Regions from separate parts of the Pseudomonas sp. TSO6 genome, predicted to be linked through region 2. Evidence: predicted binding sites of a transcription regulator. Region 2 holds the regulator's gene; each other region holds the start of a gene.
What was found. The regulator FliA, encoded in region 2, starts transcription of late flagellar genes. The targets are predictions, from matches to a motif close to CTAAAGTTTNNNNNNNNNNNGCCGNTAA.

Region 1 (10,048 bases), on a different contig from region 2:
GGGTTATGCCAGACACGCAGAATGCTCCTCCAGTAACTCACGAATGACCGGCGCCAGATCACTGGCCGCCAGGCCTCTACCTTTTACACCCAGCCGCTCGCCTGCACAGGCATGCAACCACACCCCCAGGCCAGCGGCCTGCCAGGCATCCAGCCCTTGGGCCAACAACGCCGCCAGCACACCGGTCAGCACATCGCCAAACCCGGCGCCCGCCATGGCCGGGTGGCCTCGTTCGCACAGCATCAGTTGCCCGGCCGGGTCGGCCACCAGGGTGCCGGCGCCCTTGAGCACGCAAACGCTGTTGTAACGGCGCGCGAGCTTGCGCGCAGCGCCCTGGCGGTCGGCCTGTACCGCTTCGGTGGAAATACCCAGCAGCCGCGCCGCCTCCCCCGGATGCGGGGTGAGGATGCTGCCACTGGGCAGGGCCAGAGGGGTACGCGCCAGCAAATTCAGGGCATCGGCGTCCCACACCTGCGGCTGTTCGGCGTTGGCCACTGCCGACAGCAGGCTACGCCCCCACGCCGCCTGCCCCAACCCCGGGCCCACCACCAGCACCGAGGTGCGCTCCAGCACGCCCATCAACTGGTTGGCCGAGCTGACGCCCAGGCACATGGTTTCGGGCAGACGCGCCAGGCTCGCGCTCACATGCTCAGGGCGCGTCGCCACGCTGACCAGCCCGGCGCCGCAGCGCAGGGCGGCTTCAGCGCTCAACAGCACAGCGCCGCCTGTGCCCAGGTCGCCACCGACCACCAGCACATGGCCGAAGTCACCTTTATGGGCATGCACGGGCCGCGCCGGCAGGTGCGCGACGGTCATGCTGCTGAGCTGTTGCGGGGCATGGCTGGGGTGTTTGGTCTGCAGCATGGGGTCAAAGGCTCCAATGTCTGGCAGAATTATACGCACCTGAGCCCGTATTGCCTTGCCCATCCATGTCCAGCTGCACACCTGACCTCGCCCAACTGGCCCAATCGATCAAGATTTGGGGCCAGGAACTCGGTTTTGCCCATGTCGGCATCGCCGGGGTCGACCTTGGCGAACACGAACACCACCTGCAGCGCTGGCTCGATGCCGGCTACCAGGGCGAGATGGAGTACCTGGGTGCGCACGGCAGCAAGCGCGCGCACCCCGACCAACTCATTCCCGGCACGGTGCGTGTGGTGTCGCTGCGCATGGACTACCTGCCCGGCGACACACAGATGGCGCAGCGCCTGGCACAGCCGGAAAAGGCCTACATATCGCGCTATGCGCTGGGCCGGGACTACCACAAGCTGGTGCGCAAGCGCGTGCAGTTCCTGGCCGACCGCATCCAGGAAGCCATTGGCCCGTTCGGCTACCGCGCATTCGTCGACAGTGCCCCTGTGCTGGAGAAGGCCCTGGCCGAACAGGCCGGGCTGGGCTGGATCGGCAAGAACACCTTATTGCTCAACCGCAAGGCGGGCAGTTACTTCTTTCTTGCCGAGCTGTTTGTCGACCTGCCGTTGCCGGTGGACGACGCGACGACCAGCGAACATTGCGGGCGCTGCCAGGCCTGCCTGGACATCTGCCCGACCCAGGCGTTTGTCGGGCCCTATGTGCTGGATGCGCGGCGTTGCATCTCGTACCTGACCATCGAGCTGAAGGGCGCGATCCCTGTCGAGTTGCGCTCAATGATGGGTAACCGGGTGTTCGGTTGCGATGACTGCCAGATCGTCTGCCCATGGAACCGCTTTGCCAAGCACACCCAGGAACAGGACTTCCAGCCGCGGCATGGGCTGGAGAATGCCGAGTTGGCGCAGATGTTCCTGTGGGATGAGCGCACCTTCCTGCGCAAGACCGAGGGCGGGCCGTTGCGGCGGGCGGGGTATGAGCGGTTCTTGCGCAACCTGGCGGTGGGGTTGGGCAATGCGCCTTCCACCATTCCTGTGATCGAGGCGCTGAAGGCCCGGCGCGAGGATGAATCAGAACTGGTGCGCGAGCATGTGGAGTGGGCATTGGCCCGACACGGCATTCAATAACGGGGGCCGCTTTGCGGCCCATCGCCGGCAAGCCAGCTCCCACACCGACCGTATCGGCCTCAAGCCATGCGCAGTTCCTGTGGGAGCTGGCTTGCCGGCGATGGGCTCCCACCCACCTCGACCGTATCGGCCTCAAGCCATGTGCAGTTCCTGTGGGAGCTGGCTTGCCGGCGATGGGCTGCAAAGCAGCCCCATGTGTCACTGCTGGTCGTTGTAGTGGAACTTGGGCATTTCCCAGTGGAAGCGGATCGCCAGCAACCGCACCAGGAACCCGCCAAACAAGGTCAGCAGCATCGCCTGCTCTGCCGGCACCTTGAAATACACGCACCCCAGGTAGAACCATGCCGCCGCAAACGACACGCTGGCATACAGCTCACGGCGGAAAACCAGTGGAATATCGTTGCAGAAGATATCCCGCAAGATCCCGCCAAATACCCCAGTGATCACCCCACTGATCGACGCCACCAGCATGCCCTGCCCCATCTCCAGCGCGGTCATGCAGCCGATCAGGGTAAAGGCCACCAGCCCCAGGGCATCGAGCACCAGGAACAGCGAGCGCAGGCGGCGCATCATCGGCGCAATGAAAATGGTCAGCAACGCCGCAAAGCTGGTCAGCACCAGGTACTCCGGGTGCTTCACCCAGGTCAGCGGGTAATGCCCGAGCAGCACGTCGCGCACCGAGCCGCCACCCAGCGCGGTGACGCAGGCGATCAGCACCACGCCAAACCAGTCCATGCCGCGGCGCCCGGCAGACAACGCGCCGGTCATGGCTTCGGCGGTGATAGCGATGAGGTAGAGCATCAACAACATGGCGCGGGTCCGTGCGAGAAAGGCGCGCAGTCTAACCAGTTGCCCAGGGCACCAAAAGGGGGCGCAGATACAATATCTGCGCCTTTTCGGCTCACACCTTGATGAAATGCTCGCGGTAGTGGCGCAGTTCGGCGATCGATTCGCGGATATCGTCCAGCGCCAGGTGGGTGTTGCCCTTCTTGAAGCTGTCACGCACGTCTGGCGCCCAGCGCGCGGCCAGCTCTTTCAGGGTGGAGACATCCAGGTTGCGGTAGTGGAAGTAGTTTTCCAGATTGCGCATGTGGCGATAGAGGAAGCGGCGGTCCTGGCAGATGCTGTTGCCGCAGATTGGCGACTTGCCTTTCGGCACCCACTGCTCGAGGAAGGCGATGGTCTGCGCCTCGGCTTCAGCCATGCTGACCTTGCTCTCGCGCACGCGCTGGGTCAGGCCCGAAGCACCGTGGGTGCGGGTGTTCCATTCGTCCATGCGCGCCAGCACTTCGTCACTGTGGTGGATGGCAATCACCGGCCCTTCCGCCAGGGTGTTCAGCTCGCTGTCGGTAACGATGGTGGCCATCTCGATGATGACATCGCTGTCCGGATCCAGGCCGGTCATTTCCAGGTCGATCCAGATCAGGTTCTGTGGGTTTTGCATGCAGGGCTCCTCATATAGGCCGTCATATTAGCCTAGTGGCCAAAAGCACGCCCATTCACCACTTCGAAGGTAAGCGCAATGGTCCAGCGCCTGGCGTGCTAAACTGCCAGCCGTTTTCAATGCCCTGCCCGGGCCTTTCACACGGTAACTTCATGGCCAAACGCCAGCTCAATCGCCGCCAGAACTGGCGGATCGAAAAAATCCAGGGCGAGCGCGCCGCTCGCGCCGCCAAACGCGAGCAGCATGCGCTACAGGAACTGGAAGGCGGCGACCTGGGGCCAGAGCAACTGGGCCTGGTGATCGCGCACTTTGGCGTGCAGGTAGAAGTTGAAGCCCAGGATGGCGAAACCGCAGGCCAGGTGTTCCGCTGCCATTTGCGCGCCAACTTGCCGGCGCTGGTCACTGGCGACCGTGTCGTGTGGCGTGCGGGTAACCAGGGCATCGGCGTAATCGTGGCGCAGATGCCGCGCAGCACCGAGCTGTGCCGGCCGAACAACCACGGTCAACTCAAGCCGGTGGCCGCCAACGTCGACCTGATCGTGATTGTGTTCGCCCCTGCTCCCGAGCCGCACCCGAACCTGATCGACCGCTATCTGGTAGCTGCCGAGCACGCTGGCCTGCGCCCGCTGCTGCTGCTGAACAAGGCCGACCTGATCAACGACGAGAATGGCCCCGGCCTGCATGCGCTGCTGGAAGTCTACCGTGAACTGGGCTACCCGCTGCTGGAAGTATCGGCACACCAAGGTGACGGCATGCAGCGCCTGCAACAGCAACTCGACGGCCACATCAGTGTGTTCGTCGGCCAGTCGGGGGTGGGCAAGTCGTCGCTGGTCAACAGCCTGCTGCCAGATGCCGGCACCCGTGTCGGCGACCTGTCGGAATGGTCGGGCCAAGGTACTCACACCACCACCACGGCGCGGCTGTACCACTTCCCTAACGGCGGCGACCTGATCGACTCGCCGGGCATCCGCGAGTTCGGCCTCGGCCATGTCAGCCGCGACGACGTGGAAGATGGCTTCATCGAGTTCCGCGACCTGTTCGGCACCTGCCGCTTCCGCGACTGCAAGCATGACCGCGAACCGGGCTGCGCGCTACTCAAGGCACTGGACGAGGGGCGCATCAAGCCGCAACGCATGAACAGCTACCGCTCGATCATCGCCAGCCTGACCGAAGACAGCTACTGAAACGCTTGAAATGAAATTTGCCGCGATCCCCTGTGGGAGCGGCTTTAGCCGCGAACACCGGCAACGCCGGTGCCATCCACCGCGCTGGATGCTTCGCGGGTAAACCCGCTCCCACAGTGATCGCGCCAGCGTTCAGGTTTTGTGTAGAACAGTCGCCCGCACAAAAAAGCCGTTTACTGCTCCTTGGCCTCATCCATCTTCAGCGTGCCATCTTCAAAGATGTTCAGCTTCTGGCGCAGCTCACGCGGTTGCATCGGTGCTTGCTCCGTTACCCCTGGGGCTTCCGGTGCGGCAGCCCCCGGCACAGGGCCGCTAGCCGGCGGTGCAGCAGGCTCGGCGGCCGGCGCTTCCGGCGCCCCCTGCTCACCCTCGATATTGCGCTGGGCCTTCTTGGTCAGCACGATGATATCGATACGGCGGTTGACCGGGTTGAACGGGTCCTTGCGGTCGAACAGCGACGACGAGGCGTAACCCACCACCCGCGCCACCTGCCCGTCCGGGTAACCACCGGCCACCAACGCACGGCGCGCCGCGTTGGCACGGTTGGCCGACAGTTCCCAGTTGCCGAACCCACCACTGCCGGCATACGGCTTGGCGTCGGTGTGGCCGCTGATGCTGATCTTGTTCGGCACCGCCTTGATGGTGTCGGCCATGGCCAGCAGGATGTCTTCAAAGTAGGGCTGCAAGCGGGCACTGCCGATGTCGAACATCGGCCGGTTCTCGGCATCCATGATCTGGATGCGCAGCCCGTCCTGGGTAATTTCGAACAGGATCTGGTCCTTGAACTTCTGCAGCTGCGGGTTCTCTTCCACCTTGTTCTGCAGTTCCTGCAGCAGCAACTCCAGGCGCTCGCGCTCCACCTGCTCGGCCATGGTCTCGACCTGGTCCTTGCTCAGCTGGGTCGTGCTCTCGGGCATCGGCTCGGATTTCACTTCCGGGTTGATGGTTTTCTCCGGCGCCAGTTCAGGCGAGCCGCCCAGGTCGATGACATAAGGCGTGCCGCTTTCCGAGAAGCCGATCGGGTCCTTGAAGTAGCCAGCAATGGCAATCTTCTGCTCCGGCGTGGCCGTGGACATCAGCCACAGCACCAGGAAGAACGCCATCATTGCCGTAGCAAAGTCGGCAAACGCGATTTTCCAGGCGCCGCCGTGGTGGCCGCCGCCAAAGCGCTTGACGCGCTTTACGATGATGGGCTGATTGTTTTCCATGACTCAGCGACCGCGAACCGCTTGTTCCAGCTCGGCAAAACTTGGGCGATGCATGGGGTACAGCACCTTGCGCCCAAACTCCACGGCCAGCGAAGGTGGCATGCCCGAGGCCGAGGCGACCAGCGAAGCCTTGATCGATTCGTAGAGGTTCAGCTCCTCCTTGGCATCGTGCTCCAGGCACTTGGCCAACGGCCCGAAGAAGCCGTAGGCAGCCAGAATACCGAAGAAGGTACCGACCAGCGCCGCACCCACGTGCATGCCGATGGCCGCCTGGTCGCCCTCGCCCAGCGAGGCCATGGTCACCACGATACCCAGTACCGCCGCGACGATACCGAAACCAGGCATGCCGTCAGCGATGCCGGTCACCGCATGGGACGGGTGCTCCAGCTCTTCCTTCATGCTCAGCAGCTCCATGTCGAACAGGCCCTCGAGTTCGTGCGGGGCCATGTTGCCGGTGGACATGATGCGCAGGTAGTCGCAGACGAACGCGGTCATGCGCTCGTCGGCCAGTACCGTCGGGTACTTGGCGAAGATCGGGCTGGCGGCGGCGTCCTCGATGTCGGCCTCGATGGCCATCATGCCTTCGCGACGGCTCTTGTTGAGGATCTCGTAGACCAGGCCTAGTACCTCCAGGTAATAGGCATGGGTGAAGCGCGAGCCGAACATCTTCATCGACTTCTTGATGACGTGCATGGTCATGTGGCCAGGGTTGGCCTGCAGGAATGCACCAAAGGCTGCACCGCCGATGATCAGTACTTCGAACGGCTGGATCAGCGCTGCGATCTTGCCGTGGGAGAGCACGTAGCCGCCGAGCACGCTCGCGAATACGACGATGATGCCGATAATTTTAGCCATAGGTTCAAAGCACTTGCTGTCGTGGTCAGGGGAAGAGACGGGAGCTTTAAAACTCTTCTTCTACTTATCGGCAGAACTGCGCCAGACTATAGCCACTCAATGCGAAAAGCCAGTTCGGACTGATGTCAAAATGCCAATTGAAACCAAGGTGCCCGCTCAGGCTCCGCGTACGCTAGAAGCCTGGGTAAAGCTGCTAGAGAGTGTTCGCATCCCCGTGCCGAAGCACAGCTACGACCGGGTCATGGCTGCCATCCACGATAGCCGCCGCTCGCTGCGCGACATCGCCGAACTGATGCAGGATAGCCCGGCACTGGTACTATCGGTGATGCGCGAAGCCAATCACCCCACCAACGCCAGCCAGGCCGAGCCAGCCGAAAGCCTGGAGGTCGCCCTCAACCGCCTGGGCCTGGAGCGCAGTGAGCAACTGCTCAAGCGCCTGCCCTCGCTGCCGGTCGAAGAAATCCCGCCCGTGCTCAGCCAGTTCCAGCTGATCAGCCAGCACGCCTCGCAGCAGGCCAGCGGCCTGTTCGCCAGCCGCCTGGCACGGCTGTGGCAGGAAATTCACTGGGGCAGCCTGCTGTTCCTGTCACCACTTTGGCCGCTGGCACTGGCCTACCCCAAGCTGCTCGACACCTGGGAGCTGCGGGTTATCCACAAAGGCGAGGACGCCGCCCAGGTAGAGGAAGAGCTGTTTGGCGTGCGCATCATGGCGCTGTGCCAGACCATGGCGGAGTACTGGCGCCTGCCGCAGTGGGTAACCCAGGGTTACCGCCTGCTGCTGGAAGAACGCGAACAGCTGGCCCAGGTGCTGAGCATCGCCCGCGACGAAGACCTGCTCAGCCAGCAGCACCGCCTGGATGCCGAGCCCGGCCTGCGCCGCTGGTTCAACCAGCCGGCCAACACCGTGCTGCTGGCCAACAACCTTGCGCTGGCGGCGCAGGTGGGCTGGGACAACCCGCACCTGCTGCGCTGGCAACTGCTGACGGCGCTGTACCTGCAGACCTCGCTAGAAGACGTGCAGCAGCAAGTGCACCAACAAGCTGCCGCCAGTGCGCGCCGCCACGCCAGGCATGCCCTGTTCCACCCGGCTGAAGCACTGATCTGGCCCTGGTACCAGCGCCGCCCGCACCCGGACATGCTGGCCCCGCCACCGCCCAGCAGCGACGACCTGGCGCGTTGGCGCAAGCTGTGCCAGGACCTGCTGGCCCAGCCCAGCCCATTCACCAATACCGTGCACCTGGCCACCCAAGCCCGCGAAGCCCTGCTGGCCTGCGGCATGCAACGCCTTATGCTGCTGAGCCTGGACAAGGCCAGCGACCACCTGCGCGTGCAGCAGACCGCCGGCTTGCCCAAAGAGGCCGCGGCCCTGGCCCTGCAGGTGTCGCAAAACAAGCTGCTGCAGAAGCTGATGGCCCAGGCCGGGCAACTGCGCATTACCCCGGAAAACCACAGCCAGTTTTCGGCCCTGCTGCCGGCCCCGCTGCGTGCGCTGTTCCGCAGCGAGCACGTGCTGTTGCGCTCACTGGCGGTGAACGATCAGGTGCTGATGCTGATGGTGGCCGACCAGGGCTGCCGGCCTTTGGCCGATATCAGCGTGCAGGCCTTCGGTAAGACCGCGCAATGCACCGAGCGGGCACTGTCGGTGTTTGCCAACCGCAAGGGCTGAGCCTTGCGCTACAATCGCCCCTCTTTCCACACTGGAGACCGTGGATGACTGACTTTTCCGGCCTGCCCCTGGTGATCGAAGCCGCGGACCTGCTGCCACGCCTGGGTTCGCCACAGTTGATCCTGGTCGACCTGAGCAGTGCCAACCGCTATGTCAGCGGGCATATCCCCGGCGCACGCTTTGTCGAAGGCAAGCGTACCCAGCTTGGCCAGCCTCCAGCGCCCGGCCTGCTGCCGTCCTTGGGCGAGCTGGAAAAACTGTTCAGCGAACTTGGCCACCGCGACGACGCCGTCTATGTGGTGTATGACGATGAAGGCGGGGGCTGGGCCGGGCGCTTCATCTGGCTGCTCGACGTGATTGGTCACAAGGCCTATCACTACCTCAATGGCGGTATCCAGGCCTGGCCGGCTGACACGCTGTCCACCGACGTGCCCGTCAGCGTCAACAGCCCGGTGCACCTGCGTATCGACAACGCCCCCACCGCCACCCGCGAGTACCTGCAAAGCCGCCTGGGCGCCGATGACCTGGTCATCTGGGACGCCCGCGGCCCGCAGGAATTCAGCGGCGAGAAGGTATTGGCTGCCAAGGGCGGGCACATTCCCGGCGCGATCAACTTCGAGTGGACCGCCGGCATGGACCTCAACGACCACTTGCGCATTCGCCAAGACATCAAAAATGTCCTCGAGCAACTGGGCATCACCCCTGACAAGGAAGTGATCACCCACTGCCAGACCCACCGCCGCTCCGGCTTCACTTATCTGGTGGCCAAGGCCCTCGGCTACCCACGCGTCAAGGCCTACGCCGGCTCGTGGAGCGAATGGGGCAACCACCCGGACACGCCTGTAGAAGTTTAAGGAACCTGCATGAAATCCCGTTTGTTCATCATCAGCCAGTACCTGCTGCCGCACCACCTGCTGTCGCGGCTGGCCGGCTGCATCGCCGAGTGCCGCGTGCGCTGGTTCAAGAATGCCTTTACCGCCTGGTTCGCCAAGCGCTACCAGGTAAACATGTCTGAAGCGCTGGTCGAGGACTTGAGCGCTTACGAGCACTTCAATGCCTTCTTCACCCGCGCCCTGAAGCCCGGTGCACGCCCGCTGGACGAAACCCCGGGCGCCATCCTGTGCCCGGCCGACGGCGCCGTCAGCCAGCTCGGCCCGATCGAGCACGGCCGCATCTTCCAGGCCAAGGGCCACGGTTACAGCGCGCAAGAGCTGCTGGGCGGCGACCCGGCCCTGGCAGCGCCGTTCATGGGCGGCGAGTTTGCCACCATCTACCTGTCGCCCAAGGACTACCACCGCGTGCACATGCCGCTGGCCGGCACCCTGCGCGAAATGGTCTATGTGCCGGGGCGTCTGTTCTCGGTCAACCAGACCACCGCAGAGAACGTTCCCGAGCTGTTCGCCCGCAACGAGCGCGTGGTCTGCCTGTTCGACACCGAGCGCGGGCCGATGGCCGTGGTACTGGTGGGTGCGATGATCGTCGCCTCGATCGAAACCGTGTGGGCCGGGCTGGTGACGCCACCCAAGCGTGAGCTGAAGACCTTCCGTTACGACGAAGCCAGCCGCGCGCCGATCCACCTGGAGAAAGGTGCCGAGCTGGGCCGCTTCAAGCTGGGTTCGACCGCTATCGTGCTGTTCGGGCCGGAGCAGGTGAAGTGGGCTGAAAACCTGGGCGCGGGTTCTGCAGTGCGCATGGGG
Region 2 (10,048 bases):
GTTTTTCGGCAGGTAATCCACCGCGCCAGCATCCAGCGCGTCGAGGGTGACGCGAGCGCCTTCGTGGGTCAGCGAGGAGAACATCAATACCGGCGTCGGGCAGCGCTGCATGATGTGCCGCACCGCGGTGATGCCGTCCATCATGGGCATTTCGTAGTCCATGGTGATGACATCGGGCTTGAGCGCCAGCGCCTGGTCGATTGCTTCCTTGCCATTGGTCGCGGTACCTACTACCTGGATCGTCGGATCCGCCGAGAGGATTTCCGAGACACGGCGGCGGAAGAAACCGGAATCATCCACCACCAGGACCTTGACTGCCATAAACACTCCATTAGGCGGCGCAACCCGCCAGGGTGCGCCACCGAAATCAAATACGCCGCGCGGCGTAACGCTTGAGCATGCTCGGGACGTCGAGAATCAACGCAATGCGACCGTCACCGGTGATGGTGGCCCCGGACATGCCCGGGGTGCCCTGCAGCATCTTGCCCAGCGGCTTGATTACCACTTCTTCCTGGCCAACCAGTTGATCGACGACAAAGCCGATGCGTTGCGTGCCGACCGACAGGATCACTACATGACCCTCGTGCTGCTCTTCGTGCACCTGGCCCTGTACCAGCCAGCGCTTGAGGTAGAACAGCGGCAGCGCCTTGTCGCGCACGATCACCACTTCCTGGCCGTCGACTACGTTCGTGCGCGACAGGTCGAGGTGGAAGATCTCGTTGACGTTGACCAGCGGGAAGGCGAATGCCTGGTTGCCCAGCATCACCATCAGGGTGGGCATGATCGCCAGGGTCAGCGGCACCTTGATGACGATCTTCGAGCCCTGGCCTTTGGCCGAGTAGATGTTGATCGAGCCGTTGAGCTGGGAAATCTTGGTTTTCACCACGTCCATGCCCACGCCACGGCCAGACACATCGGAAATTTCGGTCTTGGTCGAGAAGCCTGGGGCGAAGATCAGGTTGTAGCAGTCAGATTCGCTCAGGCGATCAGCGGCATCCTTGTCCATCAGGCCTTTTTCCACGGCCTTGGCGCGCAGGATGTTCGGGTCCATGCCCTTGCCGTCATCAGAGATCGACAACAGGATGTGGTCACCTTCCTGTTCGGCCGACAGCACCACGCGTCCGGTGCGGGCCTTGCCCGAAGCTTCACGCTCGTCGGGCATCTCGACACCATGGTCGACGGCGTTGCGCACCAGGTGCACCAACGGGTCGGCCAGGGCCTCGACCAGGTTCTTGTCCAGGTCGGTTTCTTCGCCGACCAGTTCCAGGTTGATCTCTTTTTTCAGTTGGCGGGCAAGGTCGCGTACCAGCCGCGGGAAGCGGCCGAACACTTTCTTGATCGGCTGCATGCGGGTTTTCATCACCGCCGTCTGCAGGTCGGCAGTGACCACGTCGAGGTTGGACACGGCCTTGGACATGGCCTCGTCGCCGCTGTTCAGGCCCAGGCGCACCAGGCGGTTACGCACAAGCACCAGTTCGCCGACCATGTTCATGATCTCGTCCAGGCGCGCGGTGTCGACGCGAACGGTGGTTTCCGCTTCGCTGACGGCATGCTTCTCGGCGGCCGGCGCCGGCGCACGGGGGGCCGGCGCAGGCTTGCTGGCGGCCGCAGGCGCCGGCGCAGCAGCGGCTGGCTTGGCCACCGGCTGGCTGTCGGCCAAGGCCTGGGCAGGCGCTTGCGCCTTGGCCACAACCGGGGCCTCGACCGCAGCAACGTCACCACCAAACTTGCCCTTGCCGTGCAACTGGTCCAGCAGGGCCTCGAACTCGTGCTCGCTGATTTCGTCGCCAGCGGCGCTGTTGTCAACCGCGACCGGCGCCGGTGCTTTGACGGCAGGCAAGGCATCAGCCTGGAACGTGCCCTTGCCATGCAACTGGTCGAGCAGCGATTCGAATTCTTCGTCGGTAATTTCGTCGCTTACCGCTTCTGCGGGTGCGACGACCGGCTGTACTGCAGCTTCGACACTGAACTGGCCTTTGCCGTGCAACTGGTCGAGCAGCGACTCGAACTCGGCGTCGGTGATTTCGTCACCCGCACCACTGATGGTCTCGCCCTGCATCTGCTCGTCGACCGCGGCTTGCGCCTTGACCGCGTCGAGCGAATCGAGCAGCTGTTCAAACTCGCTGTCGGTGATGTCCTGGTCATCGGCAGGGGCCATGGCCGCAACCGGCGGCTCGGCTACCGGTGCCGCAGGCGCTTCAGCGGCCTCGGCACCACCGGGTTCGGCCAGGCGCGACAAGGCCGCCAGCAACTCGGGGGTGGCCGGGGTTACGTCGGCGCGCTCGCGCACCTGGCCAAACATGCTGTTGACCGTATCCAGTGCTTCAAGCACCACGTCCATCAGTTCCGCATCGACCCGGCGCTCACCTTTGCGCAGGATGTCGAACACGTTCTCGGCGATATGGCAGCACTCCACCAGCTCGTTCAGCTGGAGGAAGCCGGCGCCCCCTTTTACAGTGTGGAAACCGCGAAAGATCGCATTGAGCAGGTCGGCATCGTCAGGTCGGCTTTCCAGCTCGACCAGTTGCTCGGACAGTTGCTCAAGAATTTCGCCGGCTTCTACCAGGAAATCCTGGAGGATTTCTTCATCGGCGCCGAAGCTCATCAAACGTGCTCCTTAAAAACCCAGGCTGGACAGCAAATCATCGACATCGTCCTGACCGGACACAACGTCTTCACGCTTATCGGCATGAATCTGCGGACCTTCACCCCGAGTCGGATGTTTTTCTGCATCTTTTTCTGCGCGCAGTTGATCGTGGTCATGCTGGATACCGGCAAAGCGGTCGACCTGGCTGGCCATCAGCACCAGTTTGAGCAGGTTGCTTTCCACCTCGGTCACCAGGCTGGTGACGCGCTTGATCACCTGGCCGGTCAGGTCCTGATAGTCCTGAGCCAGCAGAATGTCGTTGAGATGCCCGGCAACCTTGCGGTTACCTTCAGCGCTGTGCGTCAGGAAACTGTCGACGCGCTTGACCAGGTCACGGAACTCCGGCGCAGCCACTTCGCGGCGCATGAAGCGCTGCCAGTCGGTGCTCAGCGCCTTGGCTTCGCTGGCCAGGTCGTTGAGCACCGGGGTGCTTGCCTCGACCAGGTCCATGGTGCGGTTGGCCGCGCCCTCGGTCAGCTTGACCACGTACGACAGGCGCTCGGTAGCGTCGGTAATCTGCGACACCTCCTCGGCCTGCGGGATGGTCGGGTCGATCTGGAAGCTGACGATAGCGCTGTGCAACTCGCGGGTCAGCTTGCCGACTTCCTGGTACAGGCCGCGATCGCGGGTCTGGTTCAGCTCGTGAATCAGCTGTACCGCCTCGCCAAAACGGCCCCGTTCCAGGCTTTCGACCAACTCCTGGGCATGTTTCTTCAGGGTCGATTCGAACTCCCCCAAAGACGTTTGTGATGAATCCATGGCGCGCCCCCTGACGTGACTCAGCCGTTGACGCGTTCGAAGATCTTCTCGATCTTTTCTTTGAGCACCTGAGCGGTGAACGGCTTGACCACATAGCCATTGACGCCGGCCTGGGCCGCTTCGATGATCTGGTCGCGCTTGGCTTCAGCGGTCACCATCAATACTGGCAAGGTCTTCAGCTGATCGTCGGCACGCACTTTGCGCAGCAGGTCGATGCCGGACATGCCGGGCATGTTCCAGTCGGTCACCAGGAAGTCGTAGGCGCCCCTTTGCAGCATCGGCAGCGCCGTGATGCCATCGTCGGCTTCGTCGGTGTTGGTGAAGCCCAGGTCACGCAACAGGTTCTTGATGATCCGCCGCATCGTCGAAAAGTCGTCAACGATGAGGATTTTCATGTTCTTGTCCAATTAGACCTCCAAGCAGTCTCAAACGCGCCCGGTCTACCGGGCACGCACTCATTCAATTCGGTACAACGTGGATAACGCACGTGGAAAACGACTGCAACGACACCGGGCTCAACGTGCCCGCCATTCCCCCAGGCGGCTACGCAGGCGCGCGGCACACTGGCTGTGCAACTGGCTGACCCGCGACTCGCTGACCCCAAGCACCTCGCCAATTTCCTTGAGGTTCAGCTCTTCGTCGTAGTACAGCGCCAGTACCAGGCGCTCACGCTCCGGCAGGTTGGCAATGGCCTCGGTCAGGGCAGCCTGGAAGCGTTCGTCCTCCAGGCCACGCGCAGGTTCGACATGGCCACTGGCGCCATCCTCATGCAGCCCTTCGTGCTCGCCGTCCTGCAACAGGTCGTCAAAGCTGAACAGGCGGCTGCCCAAGGTATCGTTCAAGATCCCGTAGTAATCATCGAGACTCAATTGGAGTTCGGCAGCAACTTCATGATCTTTAGCGTCCCGGCCTGTTCTGGCTTCAACGGCACGCATCGCGTCACTGACCATGCGGGTGTTGCGGTGCACCGAACGCGGTGCCCAGTCGCCCTTGCGCACCTCGTCCAGCATGGCCCCGCGGATGCGGATGCCGGCATAGGTTTCAAAGCTAGCGCCTTTGCTGGCGTCATATTTGTTGGCCACTTCAAGCAGGCCGATCATGCCGGCCTGGATCAGGTCCTCGACCTGCACGTTGGCCGGTAACCGCGCCAACAGGTGGTAGGCAATGCGCTTCACCAGCGGGGCGTAGCGTTCGATCAGCTCGTACTGGCCGTCTTTCGCTGCCCGGCTGTACATCTTGAAGCCGCTGGCGTTCATAGCACGGGGCCCGCGCTGGTGGGCTGCACCAGGCGCTCGACAAAGAACTCCAGGTGGCCGCGCGGATTGGCCGGCAGCGGCCAGCTGTCAACCTTCTGGGCAATCGCCTTGAAGGCCAGCGCGCACTTGGAGCGTGGGAAGGCTTCGTACACGGCGCGCTGCTTCTGCACTGCCTTGCGCACACACTCGTCGTACGGTACGGCGCCCACGTACTGCAGGGCAACGTCGAGGAAGCGGTCGGTGACCTTGGTCAGCTTGGCGAACAGGTTGCGCCCTTCCTGCGGGCTCTGCGCCATGTTGGCCAGCACACGGAAACGATTCATCCCGTAGTCGCGGTTGAGCAGTTTGATCAGGGCGTAGGCATCGGTGATCGAGGTGGGCTCGTCACACACCACCAGCAGCACTTCCTGGGCAGCGCGAACGAAGCTGACCACCGACTCGCCAATACCCGCCGCAGTGTCGATCACCAGCACGTCGAGGTTGTCGCCGATTTCGCTGAACGCCTGGATCAGCCCTGCATGCTGGGCCGGGGCCAGGTGCACCATGCTCTGGGTGCCCGAGGCCGCCGGTACGATGCGCACACCGCCAGGGCCCTGCAGCATCACGTCACGCAGCTCGCAGCGCCCCTCGATGACATCGGCCAGGGTACGTTTGGGGGTAAGGCCCAGCAACACGTCGACGTTGGCCAGGCCCAGGTCGGCGTCCAGCAGCATGACCCTGCGGCCAAGCTCGGCCAGCGCCAGGGACAGGTTCACTGAAACGTTAGTCTTGCCGACGCCACCTTTGCCACCGGTCACGGCGATCACCTGTACGGGATGCATGCTACCCATGTCTGTTCTTTACCTTGTCTCGCTGGGACTCAGGCCACACGTGGGGCAATTCTGCGTACCCCTTGGCATAGCTACTTTGCACACGCTTCATGGTCAACCCGCCCGTCGGGGGTTGTGATAGAGATCAGCGAACATGTCGGCCATGGCCTCTTCGCTGGGCTCGTCCTGCTGCTGCACATTGACCGCACGGGACACCAATTGGTGGCCACGCGGCAGGTGCAGGTCGTCAGGAATGCGCGGGCCGTCGGTGAGGTAGGCCACGGGCAGTTCATGACTGATGGCAAGGCTCAGCACATCGCCAAGGCTTGCCGTTTCATCCAGTTTGGTCAGGATGCAACCGGCCAGGCCACAGCGCTTGTAGCTGTGGTAGGCGGCGGTCAGCACTTGCTTCTGGCTGGTGGTAGCCAGCACCAGGTAATTCTTCGCGGCAATGCCACGCCCGGCCAGGGTTTCCAGCTGCATGCGCAGTGCCGGGTCGCTGGCTTGCAGGCCGGCGGTATCGATCAGCACGACGCGTTTGCGCAGCAGTGGCTCCAGTGCCGCAGCCAGCGACTGGCCCGGGTCGACGTAGGTCACTGGCACATTGAGGATGCGGCCCAGGGTCTTGAGCTGCTCCTGGGCGCCGATACGAAAACTGTCCATGCTCACCAGCGCCAGGTTTTGCGCGCCATACTTGAGCACGTAGCGGGCAGCCAGCTTGGCCAGGGTGGTGGTCTTGCCCATGCCGGCCGGGCCGACCATGGCAATTACACCACCCTCTTCGATCGGTTCGATTTCGGGGATTTCGATCATCCGCGCCAGGTGCGCCAGCAGCATGCGCCAGGCCTGGCGAGGCTCTTCGATCTCGGCGGTGAGGTCGAGCAACTCACGGGCGATAGGCCCGGACAGGCCGATGCGCTGCAGCCGGCGCCAGAGGTTGGCCTGCTGTGGCTTGCTGCCCTGCAGCTGGCTCCAGGCCAGCGAACCGAGCTGCACTTCCAGCAGCTCGCGCAGGCCCGACAGCTCGGAGCGCATGGCATCGAACAAGCGCGGGTCGACCGGCGCCGCAGCAGGGGCAGCGGCAGCCTCAGGGGCATCGACATGCGGCTCGATCAACGGCTCGGCGGCCGTCAGCGACTGCCCGGCAAACAATTGGCGGTTGTTGTCGCTGCTGTCCTGGCGGTGGTCCAGCTCGGCCTGGGCAGTGGCGATGCGCGTATGGGTCTTGCGCAGCTCTTCTTCCAGCTCGGCGTTGGGCACGCGCGGAGCCAGGGCGGACAGCTTGTAGTCCAGCGCGGCCGTCAGTTCGACACCACCGGCAATGCGGCGGTTGCCAATGATCGCGGCATCGGCGCCCAGCTCGTCACGGACCAGCTTCATGGCCTGACGCATATCGGCGGCGAAAAATCGCTTAACTTGCATTATCCACTACCTCAGCCGTTAGGGCCCACGGTGGCAACGATGGTGACTTGCTTGTTGTCCGGTATTTCCTGATACGCCAGAACATGCAAATTCGGTACAGCCAGGCGACCGAAACGCGACAGCATGGCGCGGATCGGGCCGGCGACCAGCAGGATGGCCGGCTGGCCCTGCATTTCCTGGCGCTGGGCCGCTTCGATCAGCGAACGTTGCAGCTTCTCGGCCATGCTCGGCTCCAGAAGAACACCATCTTCCTGACCTTGCCCGGCCCTTTGCAGACTATTGAGCAAAATCTGTTCCAACCTTGGCTCCAGGGTAATCACTGGCAGCTCCGACTCAACGCCGACAATGCTTTGCACGATGGCGCGACACAATCCGACGCGCACCACCGCCACCAGCGCGGCGGTATCTTGACTCTTGCCGGCGTTGTTGGCGATGGCTTCGGCAATACTGCGAATATCGCGCACCGGCACCTGTTCCGACAACAGTGCTTGCAGCACCTTGAGCAGGCCCGACAAGGAAATGACACCCGGCACCAGCTCTTCTGCAAGTTTAGGCGATGCCTTGGACAGCACCTGCAGCAGTTGCTGAACCTCTTCGTGGCCAATCAGCTCATGGCAGTGCTTCTGCAGGATCTGGTTGAGGTGGGTGGCCACCACGGTGCTTGCGTCGACCACGGTGTAGCCCAGCGACTGCGCCTGGGAACGCTGGCCGACGTCGATCCAAACCGCCTCCAGGCCAAACGCCGGGTCACGCGCGGCAATGCCGTTCAGGGTGCCGAACACTTGCCCGGGGTTGATCGCCAGCTCCCGGTCCGGGTAAATCTCCGCTTCGGCCAGGATCACCCCCATCAGGGTCAGGCGATAGGCGCTGGGCTGCAAGTCGAGGTTGTCACGAATGTGCACGGTGGGCATGAGGAAACCCAAGTCCTGGGACAGCTTCTTGCGCACACCCTTGATCCGCGCCAGCAACTGGCCGCCCTGGTTGCGGTCGACCAGCGGGATCAGCCGGTAACCGACCTCCAGGCCGATCATGTCGATAGGCGTCACGTCGTCCCAGCCCAGCTCCTTGGTATCGAGCGCGCGCTGCGGCGAGGGCAACAGGTCTTGCTGGCGCTGCGCCTCTTGTTGCGCCTCCAGCTTCACCTTGTTCTGCTTCTTCCACACCAGGTAGGCGCCGCCACAGGCCAGCAGGCCAAGGCCGAGGAAGGCCACGTGCGGCATGCCCGGCACCAGCCCCATGACGATCATCAGCCCGCCGGACACCGCCAGGGCCTTGGGCGAATCGAACATCTGCCGGTTGATCAGCTTGCCCATGTCCTCGGAGCCCGAGGCGCGGGTGACCATGATCGCGGCAGCGGTGGACAGCAGCAGTGATGGCAATTGCGCCACCAAACCGTCACCGATGGTCAGCAGGGCGTATACCTTGCCGGCATCGCCGAAGCTCATGCCGTGCTGCAACATGCCGATCAGCATGCCGCCGATCAGGTTGATGAACAGGATCAGCAGGCCGGCGATGGCGTCACCGCGGACGAACTTGCTGGCACCGTCCATCGAGCCGTAGAACTCCGCCTCTTGCGCCACTTCGGCACGGCGGTGCTTGGCCTGGGCCTGGTCGATCAGGCCGGCGTTGAGGTCGGCATCGATGGCCATCTGCTTGCCGGGCATGGCGTCGAGGGTGAAACGCGCGCTCACCTCGGAAATACGCCCGGCACCCTTGGTCACCACCACGAAGTTGATGATCATGAGGATGGCAAACACCACGCCACCGACCACGTAGTTGCCGCCGATCACCACTTCACCGAAGGCCTGGATCACCTTACCGGCAGCGCCGTGGCCCTCCTGGCCATGCAGCATGACCACGCGGGTGGACGCCACGTTCAGCGCCAGGCGCAGCAGCGTGGCCACCAGCAGGATGGTGGGGAAGGCGGCGAAGTCCAGTGGGCGCAGGGCGTACACACAGACCAGCAGCACCACGATCGACAAGGCGATGTTGAAGGTGAAGAACACGTCGAGCAGGAACGGCGGTATCGGCAACATCATCATTGCCAACATCACCAGCAGCAGCAGCGGCACGCCCAGGTTGCCCCGACCGAGACCGGCCAGGTTATTGCGGGCGTTGCTGATTAACTGAGTGCGATCCACCGCGAGTCCTCTTGATGCAAAACTTTGACGCCCAAGGGGCGCCTGGGCGTGGCTTTGCAAGAAGCCTTCCAACTTTGCCAGAGGACAAGCACAGTTTCATTGTGGGAGCGGCCTTGCGTCGCGATAGGGCCGCAGAGCGGCCCCAAAAATGTTGCCGTGATGCCGAAACCCTGGGGCCGCTTTGCGGCCCTATCGCGACACAAGGCCGCTCCCACAGAGCCCGTGTGAGGCCCACGCTGCGGGATCAGGTCAGCTGTCGCGGCGCAGGTCCGGCGGGATCGGCAAATCTTCTTTCAACGGCTCTGGCCGCTTACCCCTGCCGGCGCGGTACTGGCGGATCTGGAACACATAGGCCAGCACCTGCGCCACGGCCAGGTACAAGCCGGCGGGGATCTCCTGCTCTGGCTCGGTGGAGTAGTAGATCGCCCGCGCCAGCGCCGGCGATTCGAGGATCTGGATCTTGTGCTCAACGCCAATCTCCCGAATCTTCAAGGCCATGAAGTCGGTACCCTTGGCCAGCAGCAACGGCGCCGCCCCGCCCTTCTCCGGGTCGTACTGCAGGGCCACCGCATAGTGCGTCGGGTTGGTGATGATCACATCGGCCTGCGGCACCGCTGCCATCATGCGCCGCTGCGACATCTCGCGCTGCAGCTGGCGAATGCGTTGCTTGACCTCGGGCTTGCCCTCGCTGTCCTTGTACTCGTCGCGCACTTCCTGCTTGGTCATCTTCATTTTCTTGTGCGTCTGGTACAGCTGGAACGGCACGTCGGCCGCGGCAATCAGCAACAGCCCGGCCGACATCCACAAGGCACTCCAACCCACCACCTGCAGGCTATGGATGATCGCCTGCTCCAGCGGCTCATTGGCAATCGCCAGCAAAGCCTGGCGGTCGTTGGACAGCACCACCACCGCGACTACCAAGATCACGAAGAACTTGGCCAGCGCCTTGAGCAGCTCGGTGAGGCTATTCATCGAGAACATGCGCTTGATCCCCGATAACGGGTTCATGCGGCT
Region 3 (10,048 bases), on a different contig from region 2:
TGTCTGTAGTACGTAATACACGATGCGGGTCGATGCCTTGCCGCGGTGTACGCACGGTGTCGTCGCCGAAGCGGATGTAAGTGGGGTGCCAGGTGTGAGACGCGCCCATTGCCTGCAAGGTTTGCGCAGCCATCTCCAGTGCCTGGGCGGTGGTCATGCCGACGCGCAGTTGGCTGGCGATCGCGGCCACCGACCGCACTGACTGCTCGCGGGCAGCGAGCATGCCATCCAGCGAGTAGCGTGGGCCGACCTTTTCCAGCTCTGGGTGCAGGGTGTTGGCGGTTGCAGCCTGGGGTGCCAGTGCGCCGCTGGCGACAAAGGCCTCCGCGACAAATCGGTGGGGTTGTACGCCGGCGGCAAGGCACAGTTCGCGGGCCTGGCTGATCATGGCGGCATTGCCGCAGGCATAGACCTGGGTGTCGGCCCACTGATGCGCCTGGCCCAACGCCACCTGCTGCACCCGTGCCTCAGCCGAGAGCACCGGGTGCCAGCGAAAGTTGGGGTGTTCATGGCTGGCCTGTTCGAGAAACGCGCGGTCATAGAAGTCCGCCGTCGATGATCCACCCCAGTACAGCGTGACCTCGACAGCGTGGGCCAGGGCCGTCAGCAGTAATGGCTTGATACCGGCGTAACCTGTGCCGGTGGCGAACAGCACCAGCGGGCGTTGCCCTTCGTGCTGCCAGGTACAGGCGCCGACCGGCCCTTCAAGCTTAAGTACGGCACCGGCTTGCAGGGTGGGCAGCAGGCCTTCGGTGAACACGCCGCCGCTGACCTTACGGATGTGAAACACCAGTTGCCCCTGGTCCTGAGCGGGCAGGTTGGCGACGGAGAAACAGCGGCTGTCACCGTTGTCGAGCCGGAACCTTACGTACTGGCCAGCCCGCACTTCCAGTGGTTGAGCAGGGTGCAGCACCAGTTCGACGATATCTGCACTCAGTTCGCGCTTGCTGTGAACCTGCGCGTGGAACGCCAGCGACGGGGCATCCAGGGACCAGCCGGGGATCTCCAGGCGCATGTCGCTGCAAGCGTGGCTCTGGCACAGCAGCATCTCGTCGGCGGCCAGGGGGTAGCAGGGCGCGGGGGTGTCCGCATCTCGCTGCTTGTCCTGATACTGCCCCGACACTACCTTGACCTTGCAGGACCCGCAGGCGCCGCGGCGGCAGGAGAACGGTACCGGCAGGCCGCTGGCGAGCATGGCGTCGAGCAGCAGCTCGTGGCTGGCTTCGAAGGTTTTGCCCGAGGGCGACAATTCGATGACGTGGCGGTTTTGCATGAACACCTCGGGGCAATTGAAGGTTCGATTGTTGCTATAGTCCAGGACCAGCAGAACCTCCAGTTTTGGATAATTCACATGGTCCAGCTTCGCAAATGGCAGCCACTGCTCAGGCTCGATGGGGCGCAGGCTTCGTACCGGCAGATCGTCGAGGGCCTGGTGGCCGCGATCAGCGAGGGCCGCCTGCGCCCTGGCACGCCGTTGCCGGGCACGCGGGAGATGGCGCAACTGCTGAACGTCAACCGCAAGACGGTGATCCTTGCCTATGAGGAAGCCGAAACCAAAGGCTGGCTGCAGAGCGTGCAGCGCCGGGGCACCTTCGTCAGCCAGCAGCTGGCGACTGGCACAATCACGGCGCCCGCCGCCTCGCGCTCCTTCGCCTTGGCGCTGCCAGAGGAGCCCGCCGTTGCCTATTTCGAGGCAAACGAACGGGCTGCAGCGCAGCAGGGGCGGCCAGAGGCCTTGTTCTTCGACAATGGTGCCTGTGACCATCGCCTGCTGCCCCAGGCTGTTCTGCATCGCTATTACCGCAATGCCCTGCGCAACAGCTTTGCCAGCAACAGCGTGCGCCACGGCAGTGATTGCAGCAGCCTCTACCTGCGCGCCGCCTTGGCCGACATGCTCAGGCACAACCGCAGCCTGAACGTTGGCGCCGAGCATATCTGCCTGACCCAGGGTGTGCAGATGTCGCTGACCCTGTTGGCCAGCGTGTTGCTCAAACCGGGGGATGCGGTGCTGGTCGAGCGCCTGAGTTATCCGCCGGCGTGGGAGATTTTCCGCCAGTTGGGGGCCCGACTGGTGACCGTGGACCTGGACCATGAGGGTTGCCGGGTGGACCAGATCGATGCCCTGTGCCGGCAGCACAAGGTGCGGATGATGTATCTGACGCCCCATCACCAGTTTCCGACCACGGTCAGCTTGCCAGCCGGGCGCCGGCAGCAGTTACTGGAGCTGGCGCGGCTGCACGACTTCTGCGTGGTCGAGGAAGACTACGACTACGAATACCACTTTTCCGGGCGGCCCTATCTGCCTTTGGCCAGCGATCGCCAGCAGCGGCATGTGATTTACATCGGCACACTGTCCAAGCCCTTGGGCAGCACGTTCCGTTGCAGCTATATCGTCGCGCCGGTGGAGGTAACAGCAGTGCTGGAGCGCAGGGCGACGCTGACCCTGGGGCAGGGCGATGCGGTCATGCAGCGGATGCTGGCGGACTTGATCAACGATGGCGAGCTGAAGAAGCACTTGCGCCGGGTCAACCGCGAGTACCGTCGGCGTCGGCAGACCCTGTTGGCGTGCCTGCACGAGGCGTTCGGCGAGCAGATTACCGTGCAGGAGCCGGAAGGTGGGCTGGCGCTGTGGGTGCGGTTTGCCGACACGATCAATGTGGACCAGTTGGTCGACAAGGCACTGGCGCTGGACCTGGTGGTGCGCAGCGGTCGCCAGTTCTCGCCGTTTGGTCATACCGAGAATGCCTTGCGCCTGGGCTTTGCTTCGCTGGATGTGGATGAGATCCGGCAGGCCACCCAGCGCCTGGCGCAGGCAGCAGAAAGGTGATTTCGCGACCGCGGTGATTCAATTGTCTGGTGCCGCCTGGACTGGCCTCATCGCCGGCAAGCCAGCTCCCACAGGAGTGATACAAGACCTGAGGTCAATGCGGTCCAGGTGGGAGCTGGCTTGCCGGCGATGGGCCGTACAGCGCCTGGCGCAGGCAGCAGAAAGGTGATTTCACGGCCACGGTGATTCAAATGTCTGGTGCCGCCTGGACTGGCCTCATCGCCGGCAAGCGAGCTCCCACAGGAGTAATACAAGACCTGAGGTCAATGCGGTCCAGGTGGGAGCTGGCTTGCCGGCGATGGGCCGCACAGCGGCCCTGGGGTTGAGCAGGTTATCGGCGTTGCCACACCTCGCCTTGGTCGGTCACTACCCAAGGCCTGTCAGCCGCATCCACCAGCACCCCGCCAACCCAACGCTGTGCAGGGTTGTGATCAAGCCAGTGAGCCTTGCCTTCAAGCACTTGCTCGGCAAGCGGGGTCAGCCGGAGCGGTCGCTGCGCCCAGGCCTCTCCCGGGCCTTCCAGCAGCAGCGGTTGGGGCGCGTGGATCAACGGCTGCAACAGCACATGGAACATCTGGTCACCTAGGTAAGGCAGCGGGTCATCCTGCATCATCAACTGGCCAAAAACGCGCCCGGCCGGTAGCTCGCCGCGTGAAGCCAACACGCGCAGCAGCAGGCGTTCGGTAAGGCTCAATCCATCCTGTGCCCCCGGCAGCTCCTGTAGCTGGCGCGCCAATGCCCCGCCGAGCAACGGCAAGGCCGGGTGCGTGTGGTCAGCGAGGCCTGCCCAGGTCTTTGGATTGGGTGCGGTGTAGGCCGCCCATGCCTCGCGGGCCAGGGCCAGTGCATCCTCACCCAGTGCGCGACGTTGCGGCCACAGCCAGGCCAACAGGTCGGGGGCCAGTTGCCCGATGCCGATGAAACGCTCGATACCGGGCACCTGGTCAATTTCGATCAGCTCAAGCCGACGCGGCAGGCCGGGCAGGCTGGCGAGCACGCGAATCAGGAACAGCTGGTCGTAAGCGTCGGCCTCGCACCACAGCACAATTTCGCTGTCGCGGTTCAGCCCGGCCAGTGCGCTACGCTGCGCCGCCTGGCGCTGTTCCAGGTCCAAGGGGCTCAGCTTGAACGCCTGTTGCACGTAGGCGCTGCGCACCTGCCAGTACTGCTCGTCGGGCAGCGCCGGTACAGGGCCCATGACCATGGGGTCGTCGAACATCTGGAAAGCGCCGGCAAACCCGGCGGTGCGCAAGCTGTGGGCGATGTCGTTGCCGCAGCGCCAGTGCTGCACGTTAGCCTCGTCATCGGCAGAAAAACCGGGGTGGCGTGCTGCGAACGCCACGGCATCGGCATGGGCCTTGAGCCTTGGCCAGCTGGCAAAGCCGGCCTCGCGGGCCACCAGCCATTGGGTGTCGGCAAGCCGGTAGTCGGGGCCGGGCAGGCCAAGCGTGCGCAATTGCTCGCGGGCGTCGTCGGCTTGGTGGTTTTTCAGTTGGGTCAGCAAGCGCTTGGCGCGTTTGCGCAGGGCAGGCAGGTCGAGCAAGCCGTGGTGGCGTGAAGCATTTATGGCGGGCATGCCAACTCCTTAGGGGCTCGGTCCGCCGACAAGCCGGGAGCTGGTATGGGAATGTAGTGACGCGTGGCTCGGGCAACCCCTTCGCGCGGACCGCAGGCGCAGCCGGCGCCCAGGCCCCGACTTTAACGGTGCAGCGCAGCGGGTTGCAAACGATAGTTTTCCCATGGGCTGCCATGCCCCTTATAGTGGCGGGCTTTTCTCCGTCGAAGTCAAAGGAATGGCGACCATGCGCATACGCACCCTGCTTGCAGCAATCGGCACCAGCTTGGCACTGGGCTCGGTATTGGCCGCGCCAAGCCAGCCAGTACCTATGGCTGGCGAACGTATTTCGGTAACGGTCGAGGGTACCGGGCCAGACGTCATCCTGATCCCCGGGCTGGCTTCATCCCGTGAGGTGTGGGCGGGGCTGGCCAGCACACTGCGCCAGCAGCATCGTCTGCATCTGGTGCAGGTTGCAGGCTTTGCCGGTTTGCCTGCCGTGCCCGCTGTGGACGGGCGCGTTGCCGCGCCGGTGGCCGAGGCGGTTGCAGGCTATATCCGCAGCCAGCGCCTTGAGGCGCCGGCCGTCATTGGCCATTCGCTGGGCGGTGAGGTGGCGCTGATGCTTGGCGCACGCCACCCCGAGGAGGTAGGGCGGCTGATGGTTGTCGATGCGCTGCCGTTTTACACGTTATTGATCGACCCCACGGCAACTGCCGAAACGGCTGCACCGCAGGCTGCGGCATTCCGTGATGGGATGCTGCTGGCCCCGGCAGCGCAGGCCGAAGCCATGCAGCGCACAGCCATCGACCGGCTGGCCAAGACCACTGCGGCCAGGCCGGCACTGGTCGAAGCCGCGCTGCGCTCGGACCGCAGGGCGGTAGCCGATGCCACCTATGAACTGATGACCACCGACCTGCGCCCGGAGCTTGGCAGCATCCAGTCGCCGGTGCAGGTCGTCTATGCCTATGACCCCTTGTATGGCATACCCGCTGCCAGCGTCGATGCAACCTTCGCAAACGCCTACGCAGGGACGCGAAACATCAGCTTCAAACGTATTGATGGCAGCTTCCACTTTGTGATGCTGGACCAACCGCAGGCCTTCGCGGAGGCGGTAGTCGGCTTCCTCGATCGCTGAAGTTGGCCTTGGGGCAAGTAAGTCGCAGCGTCTGACCGGCCGTCAGTGTGCAGCTGTTGGCAGCATGCCTGAGTGCTGGGCGCTGTGCGCGGCCTCTATCAGCTGCAGGTTGCGATTGCGCAGGGCGCGGTTTGCGCCTACACGCAGGTTGGAGCGCAACGCGAGGGTTTCTGCCTGCTCATACTGCCCTTGCTGCAGGCGAAGAACGCCCAGGTAGTGCAAGGTTGCCGGGTTGTTCGGCTGTATGTGCAGCGCTCGCTCCAGGGTGGCCGCCGCCTGGTCGAGCTGGCCGTCGGCATACTGCTGCGAAGCCGTCTCGATCAGCACGGTCGAGGCATTGTTGCTGCGTGCAGGCGCCGAGCGCTCGCCAGCCTGTGCATAGGCTGATGCCGCGACGCTGAACAACAGGAGCAAGGCTGACAGAACAGAAGTGCTGGGCATTGGCAGTAAACTCGGCAGGTCGTTGGCAAGCCCTTTGCCGATAGGGGGCGAGGGGACGCTATCGACCGTTGGCAAGGGTTGAAGTTCCCCCCCTGAATAGCGCGATCTTCAACTCCCGGCCTCTGCCGGCAACATCTGTTCGGTTACCGCCCATAACCGACTCCCTGCGCCTCAAGCCTGCGCCGGCACCTCCGATAGCAGCACACCCACCGTCGAATTTCGACCAGAAGTGGTGCCAACAAGGAGTACTGCCCGCATGCTTGCCAACCTGAAAATACGTACCGGAATGTTCTGGGTGCTGTCGCTTTTCAGCCTGACCCTGCTGTTTTCCACTGTCAGTGCCTGGTGGGCAGCAGTGGGCAGCGACCAGCAGATCACCGAGCTGGACCAGACCGCACACCAGTCCGACCGGTTGAACAATGCGTTGTTGATGGCAATTCGTTCCAGCGCCAATGTGTCCTCGGGCTTCATCGAGCAGTTGGGGGGCCATGAGGAGAGTGCAGGCAAGCGCATGGCGCTGTCGGTCGAGCTGAACGACAAGAGCCAGAAGCTGGTCGATGAATTTGTCGAAAACGCCCGCGAGCCAGCCCTGCGCACGTTGGCAACCGAGCTGCAGGCTACCTTTGCCGAATACGCCAGGGCGGTGGCCGGGCAGCGTGAGGCGACCCGCCAGCGCTCGCTCGAGCAGTACTTCAAGGTCAACAGCGATGCCGGCAATGCCATGGGCCGGCTGCAAGCGCTACGCCAGCAGCTGGTTGGCGCACTGAACGAACGTGGCCAGCAGATCATGCTGGAGTCCGACCGGCGCCTGGCGCGTGCGCAATTGCTGAGCCTGGGGCTGCTGGCGGTGACCTTGCTGCTGGCTGCACTGTGCTGGGCCTTCATTGCCCAGCGTGTGCTGCACCCGCTGCGTGAAGCCGGTCGGCATTTCCAGCGCATTGCCGGTGGCGACCTGAGCGTGCCGGTGCAAGGGCAGGGCAACAACGAGATCGGCCAGCTGTTCCATGAGCTGCAGCGCATGCAGCAGAGCCAGCGCGACACCCTGGGGCAGATCAACCACTGTGCCCGGCAGCTGGACGCAGCCGCCACTGCGTTGAACGCTGTCACCGAGGAAAGCGCCAGCAACCTGCGTCAGCAGGGGCAAGAACTGGAACAGGCAGCTACCGCTGTGACCGAAATGACCACAGCCGTGGAGGAGGTTGCGCGCAACGCCATCACCACTTCGCAGACCACCAGCGAGTCCAACCAGCTGGCCGCACAAAGCCGCCAGCAAGTCAGCGACAACATCGATGGCACCGAGGCCATGACCCGCGAGATCCAGACCAGCAGTGCGCACCTGGAGCAACTGGTGGGGCAGGTACGGGATATCGGCAAGGTACTGGAAGTGATCCGCTCGGTGTCCGAGCAAACCAACCTGCTGGCGCTCAATGCTGCCATCGAGGCGGCCCGTGCCGGTGAGGCCGGGCGGGGCTTTGCGGTGGTGGCGGATGAGGTGCGTACGCTGGCCTATCGCACGCAACAATCGACCCAGGAAATCGAACAGATGATCGGCCGCGTGCAGGCGGGCACCGAAGCGGCGGTGGCTTCGATGCAGGCCAGCACCAACCGAGCGCAGTCGACACTGGACGTGACCCTGGCCTCGGGGCAGGTGCTGGAAGGTATCTACAGTGCGATTGGCGAAATCAACGAGCGCAACCTGGTCATCGCCAGTGCGGCCGAAGAGCAAGCTCAAGTGGCGCGGGAAGTGGACCGCAACCTGCTGAACATTCGCGAGCTGTCGATCAACTCGGCGACGGGAGCGCAGCAGACCAGCGAGGCGAGCAAGGCGCTGTCGGGGCTGGTGGGCGAGATGACGGCATTGGTGGGGCGGTTCAGGGTTTGAAATGTAAACGATGTCTGCGGTTTGTACTTGGGGCAAGCCCGCTCCCGCAGTGATTGCGCCAGCGGTCAAGAATTGTGCAAGACAGTTGCTGCCACAAGTACAGCGCGGCCCGAAGCCGGCGCTGTACTTGTGAGAGGGGCCCGCGAAGCAGGCGCCTCGGTGCCGACAGCTCAAGCTTTTCGCAGTCGCTTTGGGCAGCTGCTCAGCCCGGCTGAGCAGCAAGGTTATTGCTGACGTTGCGCCCCAGCACCAGCACGGTGACAAAACCACAGCCCACCAACGCGGTAGCCAGGCTCAACAGCACTGCGGTGCCCATATGATCGACCACCTGGCCGCCGAAGAACGAGCCCAGCGCAATGATCACCTGGAACATGGCCACGAACAGCGGCATGCCACGTTCAACATCCTTGGGCGCCACCACAAACATCCAGATATTGGCGCAGGCCGGGAACGCACCGAAGGCGAAGCCCCACAGCGCGATCAGCATGGCGGCGCCCGTCATGCCGGTGGCGAAGTGCGGGAACAGGGCGGTGCTGACAGCAATCATTAGCGCGACCAGCATCAGCGTATGCCGCACGCTGCGGTTGGCAGCGTAGCCCGCAAAAATGTTACCCATGAACCCGGCTACGCCATACAGCAGCAACAGCGAGCCAATCGTAGGCCCGTCAAAGCCGGCATTCTGTTTGAAGAACGGGGCAACATAGGTGTACGCGGCAAAGTGCGCCAGGCCGATCAGCAGCACGGCGATCAAACCGACCCGCGCTTGCGGGTTGATGAACAAGGCTGGCAGGTCGCTGATGCGAATAGCCTTTTCCGGCAGCAGCCGCGGCAGCAGGAATACCTGCGCCAGCAGCACCGGTATGCCCACCACGGCGGTGACCAGGAAAGTCATGCGCCAGCCCATCAGGCCGCTCAGCCAGGTGCCCACGGGCACGCCCACTACGGTCGCCAGGGTTACGCCGGCCATGATGATCGAGTTGGCCTTGGCCACGCCCATGCCGTCTGGGGCCAGGCGGCCGCTGAGGGCGATGGCGGTCGCCCAGAAGCCACCGATACTGACACCCAGCAGCACGCGGCCGACCAACAGCAGGTTGAAGTCGACGGCGTAGGCCACGATGGTGTTGGCGATGATCATGATCAGCGTCAGGCCGATCAGCAGGTAGCGCCGGTCCATCGCGCCGACCCCCACGGAAATCAACGGCGCGGCCAGCGCGGCCATGATACCGGGCAGCGTCACCATCAGGCCGGCAAGGCCTGCACTGATGCCAAGGTCACTGGCCACATCGTTGAGTACCCCCACCGGGAGGAACTCGCTGGTGACCAGGGCGAAGGCACCCACGGCGACCGAGAGGATTGCCAGCCATTGCTGCGTGACACTTTGTTGATTATGTTCGGGAAGGCCGCGAGGGGCCTGGCGGTTGCTTGGCATGGGGGTCGGTTCCATGAGGGATGTCGCCTGTAGCAGGCGCAGGAGCGGAGGGATTTGCAGGCGATTATAGGGATGGCGTCGCCAGGCCGACAGGCAGGCCGCTTGATAGTCATCATCAGCGCAATCGATGAAACGCCTGGTTTAGAGCGGAAAGTATTGCGTTGCGGGGCCACGAAGCCAAGTTTCAGCGCGGTGTCACAGCCGTTTGCTTTACCGGTACGACACCGCCCAGCACCATCTGGGTGACCGTACGGGTGGCGCGATCAAAGTCCAGCTTGTCGGGTACAGCCACACCTCTGAGCTGCGACATTTGCCAGGCAAGATTGGTATAGGTGCGCGTTGCCGACCAGATGAAAATCATCAGGTGTTCGGGGTCACAGGGCGCCAACCGGCCATCCTCGATCCAGTTGCGCAGGCAGGCAACGTTGCGCCTGGCTTCCTCCTGCAGCATGTTCTTGCACACCTCAGGTAGGCGTTTGCCGCCCGAGAGCAACTCCTGGCTGAACACGGCGGCGCTGAAAGGGTGCTCCCGAATGATGCGGATACGGGCCTTGATATAGGCGCGCAGGCCCACTATCGGGTCGTCGTTTTTTCGCAATGCTGCCGAAGCCCTCACCAGCGGCTCGATGAAGCTCATCAGCACCTGCACGTACAAATTCTCTTTTGTCTGGAAGTAGTAATAGATATTGGCCTTGGGCAACCCGGCGCGCTCGGCAATATCGTGCGAATGGGTGGCGGTGAAGCCGGTGACGGCAAACGCTTCGCTGGCCGCCTGC

Region 1: a site for FliA is predicted at 6,750-6,777, ahead of motA (flagellar motor stator protein MotA). Genes of this name have one in related genera too.
Region 3: a site for FliA is predicted at 6,132-6,159, ahead of ACN6NG_RS17800 (methyl-accepting chemotaxis protein). Genes of this name have one in related genera too.

What each region holds. Positions count from the first base shown of each region.
Region 1 covers NZ_JBLZWV010000069.1:53,456-63,503, forward strand. The annotation lists gene tsaE (tRNA (adenosine(37)-N6)-threonylcarbamoyltransferase complex ATPase subunit type 1 TsaE) at 1-16, opposite strand, end outside; gene ACN6NG_RS27155 (NAD(P)H-hydrate dehydratase) at 4-864, opposite strand; gene queG (tRNA epoxyqueuosine(34) reductase QueG) at 930-1,994, shown strand; gene ACN6NG_RS27165 (trimeric intracellular cation channel family protein) at 2,193-2,804, opposite strand; gene orn (oligoribonuclease) at 2,896-3,438, opposite strand; gene rsgA (small ribosomal subunit biogenesis GTPase RsgA) at 3,591-4,622, shown strand; gene motB (flagellar motor protein MotB) at 4,796-5,830, opposite strand; gene motA (flagellar motor stator protein MotA) at 5,834-6,685, opposite strand; gene ACN6NG_RS27190 (HDOD domain-containing protein) at 6,816-8,351, shown strand; gene ACN6NG_RS27195 (rhodanese-like domain-containing protein) at 8,396-9,205, shown strand; gene asd (archaetidylserine decarboxylase) at 9,215-10,048, shown strand, end outside.
Region 2 covers NZ_JBLZWV010000020.1:202,382-212,429, reverse strand. The annotation lists gene ACN6NG_RS06905 (protein-glutamate methylesterase/protein-glutamine glutaminase) at 1-321, opposite strand, end outside; gene ACN6NG_RS06900 (chemotaxis protein CheA) at 368-2,605, opposite strand; gene ACN6NG_RS06895 (protein phosphatase CheZ) at 2,618-3,406, opposite strand; gene ACN6NG_RS06890 (chemotaxis response regulator CheY) at 3,427-3,801, opposite strand; gene fliA (RNA polymerase sigma factor FliA) at 3,922-4,662, opposite strand; gene fleN (flagellar synthesis regulator FleN) at 4,659-5,492, opposite strand; gene flhF (flagellar biosynthesis protein FlhF) at 5,586-6,893, opposite strand; gene flhA (flagellar biosynthesis protein FlhA) at 6,905-9,034, opposite strand; partial or broken gene flhB (flagellar biosynthesis protein FlhB) at 9,422-10,048, opposite strand, start outside.
Region 3 covers NZ_JBLZWV010000038.1:8,497-18,544, reverse strand. The annotation lists gene ACN6NG_RS17825 (NAD(P)H dependent flavin oxidoreductase family protein) at 1-1,351, opposite strand, end outside; gene pdxR (MocR-like pyridoxine biosynthesis transcription factor PdxR) at 1,352-2,827, shown strand; gene ACN6NG_RS17815 (DUF1835 domain-containing protein) at 3,159-4,403, opposite strand; gene ACN6NG_RS17810 (alpha/beta fold hydrolase) at 4,630-5,520, shown strand; gene ACN6NG_RS17805 (tetratricopeptide repeat protein) at 5,563-5,961, opposite strand; gene ACN6NG_RS17800 (methyl-accepting chemotaxis protein) at 6,218-7,843, shown strand; gene ACN6NG_RS17795 (MFS transporter) at 8,046-9,272, opposite strand; gene ACN6NG_RS17790 (TetR family transcriptional regulator C-terminal domain-containing protein) at 9,457-10,048, opposite strand, start outside.